Linked DNA regions of Paraglaciecola sp. L3A3. The protein of the gene in region 2 interacts with the protein of the main gene of each other region in a pairwise test. Links are inferred from orthologs where the notes say so. Each region holds a gene or a part of one and is shown on either strand. Other genes may lie near its edges.

Region 1 (3,056 bases), 4.2 Mb from region 2 along the record:
TAATACATCGTCATCTTGCCTAAGTTTAACCTCTTCACCTAAGTTATTCTTCGTCCGTGCTTCAGCTTCATCACGACCAACATAAACATTCCCTTGTTCGTCATACCAAGCTGGGATTCTGTGTCCCCACCATAATTGACGAGAAATACACCAGTCTTGAATATCATTCATCCAAGAGAAATACATATTTTCGTATTGTTTAGGTACAAACTTAATATCGCCATTAGTCACAGCTTCAGTTGCCACTTTTGCTAGTGGTGCAGCGCGCACGTACCATTGATCGGTCAGCATAGGTTCGATGACTACACCGCCTCTATCACCATAAGGTACAGTTAAATCGTGATCTTTGATTTCTTCTAATAAACCGAGTTCTTCAAATTTGCTAACTACGGCTTTACGGGCAGCGAATCTTTCTAAACCTTGGAACTCTTCAGGTAATGCAGAACTTACTGCATCGCTAGCTTCGCCGTTAGTGTCGAATACTTCTGCTTGTTGACGAATTTCTGCAGTAAATGTCAGAATATTGATCATAGGTAATTTATGACGTTTTCCGACTTCGTAATCGTTGAAGTCATGGGCAGGCGTGATTTTCACACAACCTGTGCCTTTTTCCATATCTGCGTGTTCGTCACCAACAATGGGAATGCGACGACCGACCAATGGTAAATCAATGAATTTACCAATTAGAGCTTTGTATCTAGGATCTTCAGGATTAACCGCTACACCTGTATCGCCTAATACGGTTTCAGGGCGTGTGGTGGCAACGACTAAATAATTTTTACCATCGGCTGTTGTTACGCCATCAGCTAATGGATAACGGAAATGCCACATGAAACCTTTTTTATCTTTGTTTTCAACTTCTAGATCAGAAATAGCAGTATGAAGTTTAGGATCCCAGTTAACTAGGCGTTTACCACGATAAATTAAGTCTTCAGAATGTAGCCGAACAAATACTTCATTTACTGCGTTTGATAAACCTTCATCCATAGTAAAACGTTCACGTTCCCAATCAACTGATGCGCCTAAACGACGCATTTGATTAGTGATAGTGTTACCTGACTCTGCTTTCCAATCCCAAATTTTATCGATAAATTTGTCACGGCCTAACTCTTTACGAGTCGGTCCATTTTCGCCGGCTAATTTACGTTCCACGACCATTTGGGTAGCAATACCAGCGTGATCTGTGCCCACTTGCCATAAGGTATTGTTGCCATCCATACGTTTATAACGGGTTAATGCATCCATTATGGTTTGTTGAAAGGCATGTCCCATGTGTAGGCTACCAGTGACGTTTGGCGGCGGGATCATAATACAATAGGGTTCGCCTTCTCCAGACGGTTTAAACTGGCCACTGTCTTCCCACTGTTGATATATATTGTGTTCAATATTTTGTGGATTAAATGTCTTATCCATCGTTACTCTCATTAATAATTGTACTGGCGGCAATGGTATCTAATTGATTACCGGCCGCTCTATATTGTTTGTATCGTTCTCTTGCTTGAGCTTTTAATGTTTCGAGCGCAGGCACAAAATCAATGACTTGTCTAAATCGTTGATGAAAAACGGGAATGGTGTCAGTTAAGTTAATCAACACTGGGCGATTAAACTGACTGGGAGCTTGCCAACATATTTCTACCGGAGCACCGCCAACTGGACCTTCTCCTGCCAAATTATGGGGGACAAAAGCATCGTTGGGTAGTTGCCATAATAGTTCGTCAAACTGTTCGGCTTGTTGTTGGTTTTGACAGTACACTAAACATTTCTGTTTATGGCGATAACTGCGGGTGGCCAACAAACAAGCCAACGCAAAATGCGCTGGCTGATTATGGGTTTCGGCTGTTTCATCTAGTAGGTAAAACGCTACATTAGACATGATAATAATTGGCCTTTTTAAGTATTAAACTAAGTTTAATCTTCGATTTCTATACCTGCTCGGTTCATCAAAAATTGTGACAACATAGGCACCGGTCTACCTGTTGAACCTTTGTTTTTGCCACTCACCCAAGCGGTACCAGCAATATCCATATGCGCCCAGTTATACTTACGGGTAAAACGAGACAAGAAACAGGCAGCGGTTATTGTGCCAGCAGGTCGACCACCAATATTGGCCATATCAGCAAATGGGCTTTCAATTTGTTCTTGGTATTCGTCCCATAAAGGTAAACGCCAAGCTTTATCACCACTTTGTTCAGAGGCATTGATTAATTCGTGGGCTAAAGGATTATGATTACTCATTACACCTGTGGCGTGTTTACCTAAAGCGATAACACATGCACCTGTTAAGGTCGCTACATCTATAACTAATTCAGGATCAAATCGTTCGACATATGTTAATGCGTCACATAAAACTAAGCGTCCTTCGGCATCTGTGTTTAGTACTTCTACTGTTTGTCCGGACATAGTGGTTAATATATCACCTGGACGATAGGCATTAGCATCCGGCATATTTTCACAGCCTGCTAATATCCCCACTATATTGATAGGCAGGTTTAGCTCAGAGATGGTGTGCATAGCGCCCAACACACCTGCTGCTCCGCCCATGTCGTATTTCATTTCATCCATACCTTCACCAGGCTTGATGGAAATACCACCTGAATCAAAGGTTAAACCTTTGCCAACAAGTACGATTGGAGCTTGCCCTGCAGGTCCGCCATTATGTTCCATGATTGTCATAATCGATTCGTTAACTGAACCACGGCCAACGGCTAAATAGGAATGCATGCCCAAGGCGTCCATTTGTTTTTCATTCACAGAGCTGACTTGTAAATTTGCATAGGTTTCGGCAAATTGTTCAGCTTGTTTTAACAAATAAGCAGGGTTACAAATATTAGGTGGCATGTTGGCCACATCTTTAGCCGTTTTGCTTCCTGCAGATATAGCTAAACCATGAGCAAGGGCTTTTTCACCAATAGGTAACTCACGACGAGTAGGCACATTAAAGACAATTTTACGTAAAGGGCGACGTAACTCACCTTTTTTGGTTTTAAGTTGTAAAAAGGTATATAAAGAATCTTGCGTCGCTTCGACTGCTTGGCGTACTTTCCAGTAGGTATCTC
Region 2 (3,058 bases):
TACTTTTATCATCAATTTTCCAACTGGTTTTACTGGCCAATCGGGCGGTTTCTACATTCACCTGAAAATGCCCTGTTATCGCTTTAGGATCTGCCTGATAAGGGTCTTCAGCAAACTGCTCGGCACTTAAAGCCCCCGGCAGTTCTTGATCGTTATTAATATAGGTTAGGTAAAGGCGAGTTTGTACATTATCACTTAGCTGTAATCCTGCATTTGCATATACACCTTGGCGATCTTGCTTATTATGCTGACGATAACCGTGCCACTGCTTGCTTTCGAGAGTCAGCAAACCATCAAAATCGCCCGCTACCACTCCGGCACTTAATCGACCTTGCAGTTGACCATGACTACCGCCATTCACAAATAACTCCACATTTTCTAAATCGCGCGCGGTGGGGGTAACAAAATCAATCGCTCCACCTAGAGTACTGGCACCATACGTAAGCGCATTAGCCCCTCTGGCGATGGTGGCAAAACTGGCACTCAAAGGATCAATCATACGATTGTGATTATTGCCATCGGCAGCGGTCACTGGCAGGCCATCTTGCAACAACTTGATACCATTCATATCATAATTAGTAGCATCTAAATTAGAGCCACGACTGGAAAAAAACATCCCATCAGAGCCATTGGTACTAGTGGCCCACACTCCCGGCACATAACGCAACATATCGGCTAAATTCGCGATATTTCTTGCATACAGCTCAGCACTATCAACAATAGTCACCCCGCCTGGGGTTAATAACCTTTCGGTCTCAATATCTAATTTAGTTTGTTCACCTTGAACTACTATGGTTTCAACGGTTTCAACTGGCTCTTGAGTAGTTTGTGCATTTGCGAAGGTAATAAAGGGAAGAGTAAAACAAATAGCAAGCCGACTGCGCTTGAATGGAAGCATAAAGTGTCCTTTCTTATTATGATATGAAACAGAAAACTGGGAAAACTTTAACCTAGAATTAACAAAGGGGGAATGTGGCAAATTGTCGCAGTAGACTGGTGAGAATGATTGATACTGAGTTTTTAAATGTGATAATAATTTTTGGGTAAGGACTAAAAATATATTTTCAACAACCGAAAAAAATTATTTTAAAGCAGCCACTTATTGGTTTTTATTATTATAAAGGCGGCCATCACAACAGAGGCCAAAGTTACTTTAAGTTGGCAAAAAACACTTTCCTTTAAACCCTACATATTTATGACAAAAAGTAGATACCATGCCACCAAATAAAAAAGCCGCTTAATAGCGGCTTTTAATAACATTTCTATTTTTGTCTTGAATTAAAACGGAATATCGTCATCAAAATCAAAATCAGGTTCGGCCATAGGTGCGGCTGGTTTGCCCTGCTGTTGACCTTGTGGTGCTTGTTGGTAACCTTGATTTTGTTGCGGAGCTTGTTGAGCAGGAGGCTGCTGATATTGCTGTTGCGGCGGCGGAGCCTGCTGATAACCTTGGTTCTGTTGTGGTGCTTGTTGGTAACCTTGATTCTGTTGCGGAGCTTGCGCTGGACGTTGTTGTCCTTGGAACCCACCTTCAGATTGATTGTTTCCACCTTTGCCACCCAACATTTGCATAACACCATTAAAGGGGTCTAAAACGATTTCTGTGGTGTACTGATCTTGGCCTTCTTTGTTCTGCCATTTCCGCGTTTGCAACTTGCCTTCGACATACACTTGGCTGCCTTTACGTAAATATTCGCCAGCAATTTCAGCTAACTTGCCAAACATAGATACGCGATGCCATTCAGTTTTTTCTTGAATTTGACCGCTTTGATCTTTCCAGCTTTCAGATGTGGCCAAGGTTAGATTGGCCACCGCTTTACCATTTGGCGTATAACGTACCTCAGGATCTTTACCTAAGTTACCGACCAAAATTACTTTATTAACACCTTTACTCGCCATTTTATTTCCTCACTATTCTTGTAAACCCAGTACACGTCGTGCTTGTTGCATATCGAAGTGTTTGCCATCTGCTTTTAGATAAATAACCTGCTCATCTGAAACAACGGTTACATCCACTACACCTTCCAATTCTGAAAGTTGCTGCAGTGCCAAATCTGGTGTCTGATTAATTGTCTTAAGTGTATATCTTTTTAAACGATTCGTCGCAGAAATTCCTTGGATCAATAACAACCAAATGATGCATAACCCAGAGGCCAATACAAACACCCATTGGTTGCCTACATATTGTGAAATGCTACCTGAAAGCAGTCCTCCTATGAATGCACCAAAGAATTGAAAACTAGCATAAATGCCCATAGCAGAGCCTTTTTTACCCGCTGGCGCGATACTTGACACCATAGCCGGGAAATTGGCTTCTAAATAATTAAAACAGGTAAAAAACAGGCTGATAATAATTAATAAATAAACAATGGATGAGTGGTCGATTGCCATTACTGCAAACACTAACGCCAACCCCGCCACACTCAATAACATCACCACTTTTTGTTGTTTTTTAGCCAGTGACATCAAGGCCACTAAACCAATAATTGAGGCAAATAGTACAATTGAATAAGCTTTCCAATGAGTAGACAGAGGCCAGGCTAAATCAATTAAAAATACGGGAATTTGTACAAATAATAAAGTAATCAACATGTGTAATAACATCACGCTGATATTTAGTCGTAATAATTGCGGATGAGAAAATAAAATCTTTAAGTCTCGCACGATAGGTAAGGTGTCACCTCTAGGGGCGATGTTTTTGCCGTTGGGCACAACAAATACCACCAGCAGAATACATAATAGCGCTAAGGTACCAGTAGCGAAGAAAATACCACTTAAGCCATATTTACCCACTACTAGCGGGCCCAGTAATAAAGCTAAGTAAAAAGAAAAACCGATAGAAATACCGATAATAGCCATAACTTTAGGTCTTTGTTCTTCTCGGGTTAGGTCACCGGCTAAGGCCATAATGGCTCCGGCAATAGCACCCGCCCCTTGTAAGAATCGGCCAATCACTACCCATTGCATACTTTCAGCATTGGCTGCCACTAAACTTCCCACGGCAAATATTAATAAACCACCAGCAATAACTGGCTTACGACCTATTTTGTCTGACAGC
Region 3 (3,088 bases), 880 kb from region 2 along the record:
TTCTTAACTAACTCGTTAATTTCCAATATCACTGTCGCTACTGCATAATTTTGCTCATCAGAAATTGAAATAAAGCTACAGCTGATATTTCTTTGTTTACACAATTCAGCATAATTTCCACTAAATTGTAATACGGGTTGTCCAGAGCTTAAGTTTTGTACTTCAATATCTTGAAAGCTGACACCGCTCGCTATTCCGGTACCTAACGCTTTGACTGCTGCTTCTTTAGCGGCAAATCGTTTAGCTAAAAAACGAGCAGGAAATTTATGCTGGGCATACTGCTGCAATTCAGCTTCAGTCAAGACTCTATTGGCTAAACGTTGAGATTTTTCAAGCTGTTGCTCAAATCTTGCGACCTCAACTATGTCAGTCCCTAGCCCAGCAATCATTAAGCTCGAGCTTCTTGCATTAATTTGCGCATATCGGCCACAGCTTGATGCAAACCATCAAACGCCGCGCGGGCAATAATTGCATGGCCAATATTGAGTTCATACAGCTCAGGAATGGCCGCAATAGGTTTAATATTATGATAATGCAGGCCGTGACCTGCATTAACTTTTAAACCTTGTTTATGGGCGTATTGAATACCTTCAAGCAAAATGGTCAATTCTTTTTCTTGTTGCTGTTCATTTTTCGCTTCAGCATATTGACCAGTGTGGATCTCAATATATGGCGCACCCGCAGCGACTGCGGCGTCAATTTGAGTTTTATCTGCATCAATAAATAATGACACTAGTATACCAGCCGAAGCCAAACGTGCACATGCAGCAGTCATACGAGGAAGGTTACCGGCTACGTCTAAACCACCTTCGGTTGTTAATTCTTGTCTTTTTTCGGGAACTAAACAGCAAAATTCTGGCTGCGTTTGTTCAGCTATAGCCAACATTTCTTCGGTCACGGCCATTTCTAAGTTCATTCGAGTTTGAATAGTGCGTCTTAAAATTTGCACATCACGATCGGTGATATGTCTTCTATCTTCCCGCAGATGTACGGTAATGCCATCTGCTCCTGCACGCTCAGCTATTTCTGCAGCATGAACAGGATCTGGGTATGAAGTCCCGCGAGCATTACGTAGGGTAGCAATATGATCAATATTAACACCCAGCAAAATTTCTTTCATATTTACTATCCTTCTTATTAAACCGTATTTTTTTGTTTAATTTTCCACGTTTGTTGAAATAACTCTCTACTTTTTAAGGGCTTAGGGCCCAACAACTGACTCAAAGCGAGCCTATTTATACTTTTGGCGCAATGTAAACTAGCAGGGTTCCAAATTAATTGGCTCATCTGTAACAAAGCATCTCCAGAGAATCGATTGTTGCCTTTAAATTCAGCCCCAACTCGTTTCACTCCTTGTTCTAAAACCAAACAATATTCACCATCAGGTTCTACCGCTTGCTCATTTTCATAGTCATAATTTAAATCAAAACCGTAACCTAATTCATTTAATAAACTGATTTCAAACTCTCGTAAACAAGGCTCAATTTTGCAACCTGTGTTTAATAACGCAAGGGTTTCTTGATACAAACAATATAATTCAGGATGAGGAACTTCTTTAGGCAACAAACGATTGAGAATTTCGTTGATATACATAGCCGAAAATAAATGATGGCCAGCTAAACGAAACATACTTGCACTCGATTCAAGTTGATTCAAGTTACGCAATTCGTGTTTTCCAGAAATACTGATTAACAAAGGCTGGAACGATTGCAATAAACTTTTTTTATCGCCCTTATTACCACGAACACCTTTCACCACGGCACTTATTTTTCCAAGTTCCGCAGTAAAAAAGTCAGTTAAATAACTGGTTTCTCGATACTCACGTCTATGTAACAAAAAACCATTTAACTGCTGTGGAACCAAAGGATTTACCTGAAAAATAGATTGAGTTGTGAGCTAGCTAACTTTTATGCGTACCACTTTCATTGCTTCAAACTCCATGCCCGCAATTTCTTCGGTCATAGGGTAATAAGTCAAATTCACCCGCGCACCCGTTAGATTTTTGTAGACTTTTCGACGGCGGAATTTGAAAGGTACATCAGTGCCTTCTACCAATAAGGTATTCATAAACCAATCGTCATCTTTGCGTTGAACATGTGATACCACAGTCATCTCTTCAGAGTGAGTGAGGTTATCGTGTTTATCGAGCAATTTTTCTACATCAGATTTTTTTGCCATGGCCACTTTAGAGTTAGCTGAAAAAAACAAGTTTAGCACTTTTCGCTAACTTCATAAATATATAAACTGCGAGTGTAAAAATTAAACTGGGATCAAACCTTCAACCATAAGCTGTAAGTTGGTTCTGCCGCGAAATTCGTTGATATCTAACTTATAAGCCAAATTCACAGTAGAACATCTTGGATTAGGCCAAATATCGGGGTCAATATTAAAAGCAATAGCATCAAACAATAATCCACTTGGGTGTTTAACCATCATTTTTAGATGTTTAACGCCCACTATTTTTTGTTCCATTAGCTGAAAATCACCATCGAACAGTGGCTCAGGAAAACCTTGGCCCCATGGTCCTGCACTTTTTAAGGTTTGCGCAAAAGCCAAAGTAAAATCGGCCGCCTGCAATTCTCCGTCAGAAATCAACTCGCCAGCTAGAGGTTTATCTCGCAAACTTTCTTCCGCAATTTGATTAAAAACTCGTTGAAATGCCTCTAAGTTTTTCAGCGGCAAACTTAAACCAGCCGCCATAGCATGACCACCAAATTTACCTATTACATCAGGATAACGGCTATTCAACTCTTCTAATAAATCACGAATATGTAAACCAGGAATAGAACGAGCCGAACCTTTTAAGGTTTCATCATCTTGATGAGCAAACGCAATAGTCGGTCTGTGATATTTATCTTTGATACGCCCAGCCAAAATACCAATCACCCCTTGGTGATAATCAGCTTGGTATAACACCAAGCCATAAGGTAAATTAGCGGATTCAATGTTTAACGAATCAAGAGCCTTTACAGCTTCTTGTTGCATCGAACTTTCAATTTCTCGTCTTTCTCGATTGAGACTATCGAGCTGCACCGCTATCTGTCTGGCTCTGCCTGAGTCATCAGTCAATAAGCATTCTATCCCCAAA

The links.
Region 1: the proteins of ssb (region 2) and GQR87_RS02940 interact in binary tests that used the Escherichia coli proteins (3 or more experiments, as listed by UniProt). The link is inferred for Paraglaciecola sp. L3A3 from one-to-one orthologs.
Region 3: the proteins of ssb (region 2) and recO interact in binary tests that used the Escherichia coli proteins (3 or more experiments, as listed by UniProt). The link is inferred for Paraglaciecola sp. L3A3 from one-to-one orthologs.

What each region holds. Positions count from the first base shown.
Region 1 is NZ_CP047023.1:703,083-706,138, forward strand. Bases 140-3,033 are described here. They hold GQR87_RS02940 (DNA polymerase III subunit chi), read right to left. Parts: upstream 1,874-3,033; coding sequence 1,406-1,873; downstream 140-1,405. Other genes in these bases: GQR87_RS02935 (valine--tRNA ligase), read right to left, coding at 140-1,413; pepA (leucyl aminopeptidase), read right to left, coding at 1,909-3,033. In the rest of the region: more of GQR87_RS02935, read right to left, coding at 1-139; more of pepA, read right to left, coding at 3,034-3,056. UniProt on the Escherichia coli protein: Part of the beta sliding clamp loading complex, which hydrolyzes ATP to load the beta clamp onto primed DNA to form the DNA replication pre-initiation complex.
Region 2 is NZ_CP047023.1:4,951,951-4,955,008, forward strand. Bases 90-2,985 are described here. They hold ssb (single-stranded DNA-binding protein), read right to left. Parts: upstream 1,900-2,985; coding sequence 1,279-1,899; downstream 90-1,278. Other genes in these bases: GQR87_RS20585 (TonB-dependent receptor domain-containing protein), read right to left, coding at 90-898; GQR87_RS20595 (MFS transporter), read right to left, coding at 1,912-2,985. Outside these bases: more of GQR87_RS20585, read right to left, coding at 1-89; more of GQR87_RS20595, read right to left, coding at 2,986-3,058. UniProt on the Escherichia coli protein: Plays an important role in DNA replication, recombination and repair. Binds to ssDNA and to an array of partner proteins to recruit them to their sites of action during DNA metabolism. Acts as a sliding platform that migrates on DNA via reptation.
Region 3 is NZ_CP047023.1:4,075,933-4,079,020, forward strand. What follows is about bases 1-2,926. They hold recO (DNA repair protein RecO), read right to left. Parts: upstream 1,864-2,926; coding sequence 1,138-1,863; downstream 1-1,137. Other genes in these bases: acpS (holo-ACP synthase), read right to left, coding at 1-389; pdxJ (pyridoxine 5'-phosphate synthase), read right to left, coding at 389-1,120; GQR87_RS16970 (hypothetical protein), read right to left, coding at 1,897-2,178; recJ (single-stranded-DNA-specific exonuclease RecJ), read right to left, coding at 2,260-2,926. Outside these bases: more of recJ, read right to left, coding at 2,927-3,088. UniProt on the Escherichia coli protein: Involved in DNA repair and RecF pathway recombination.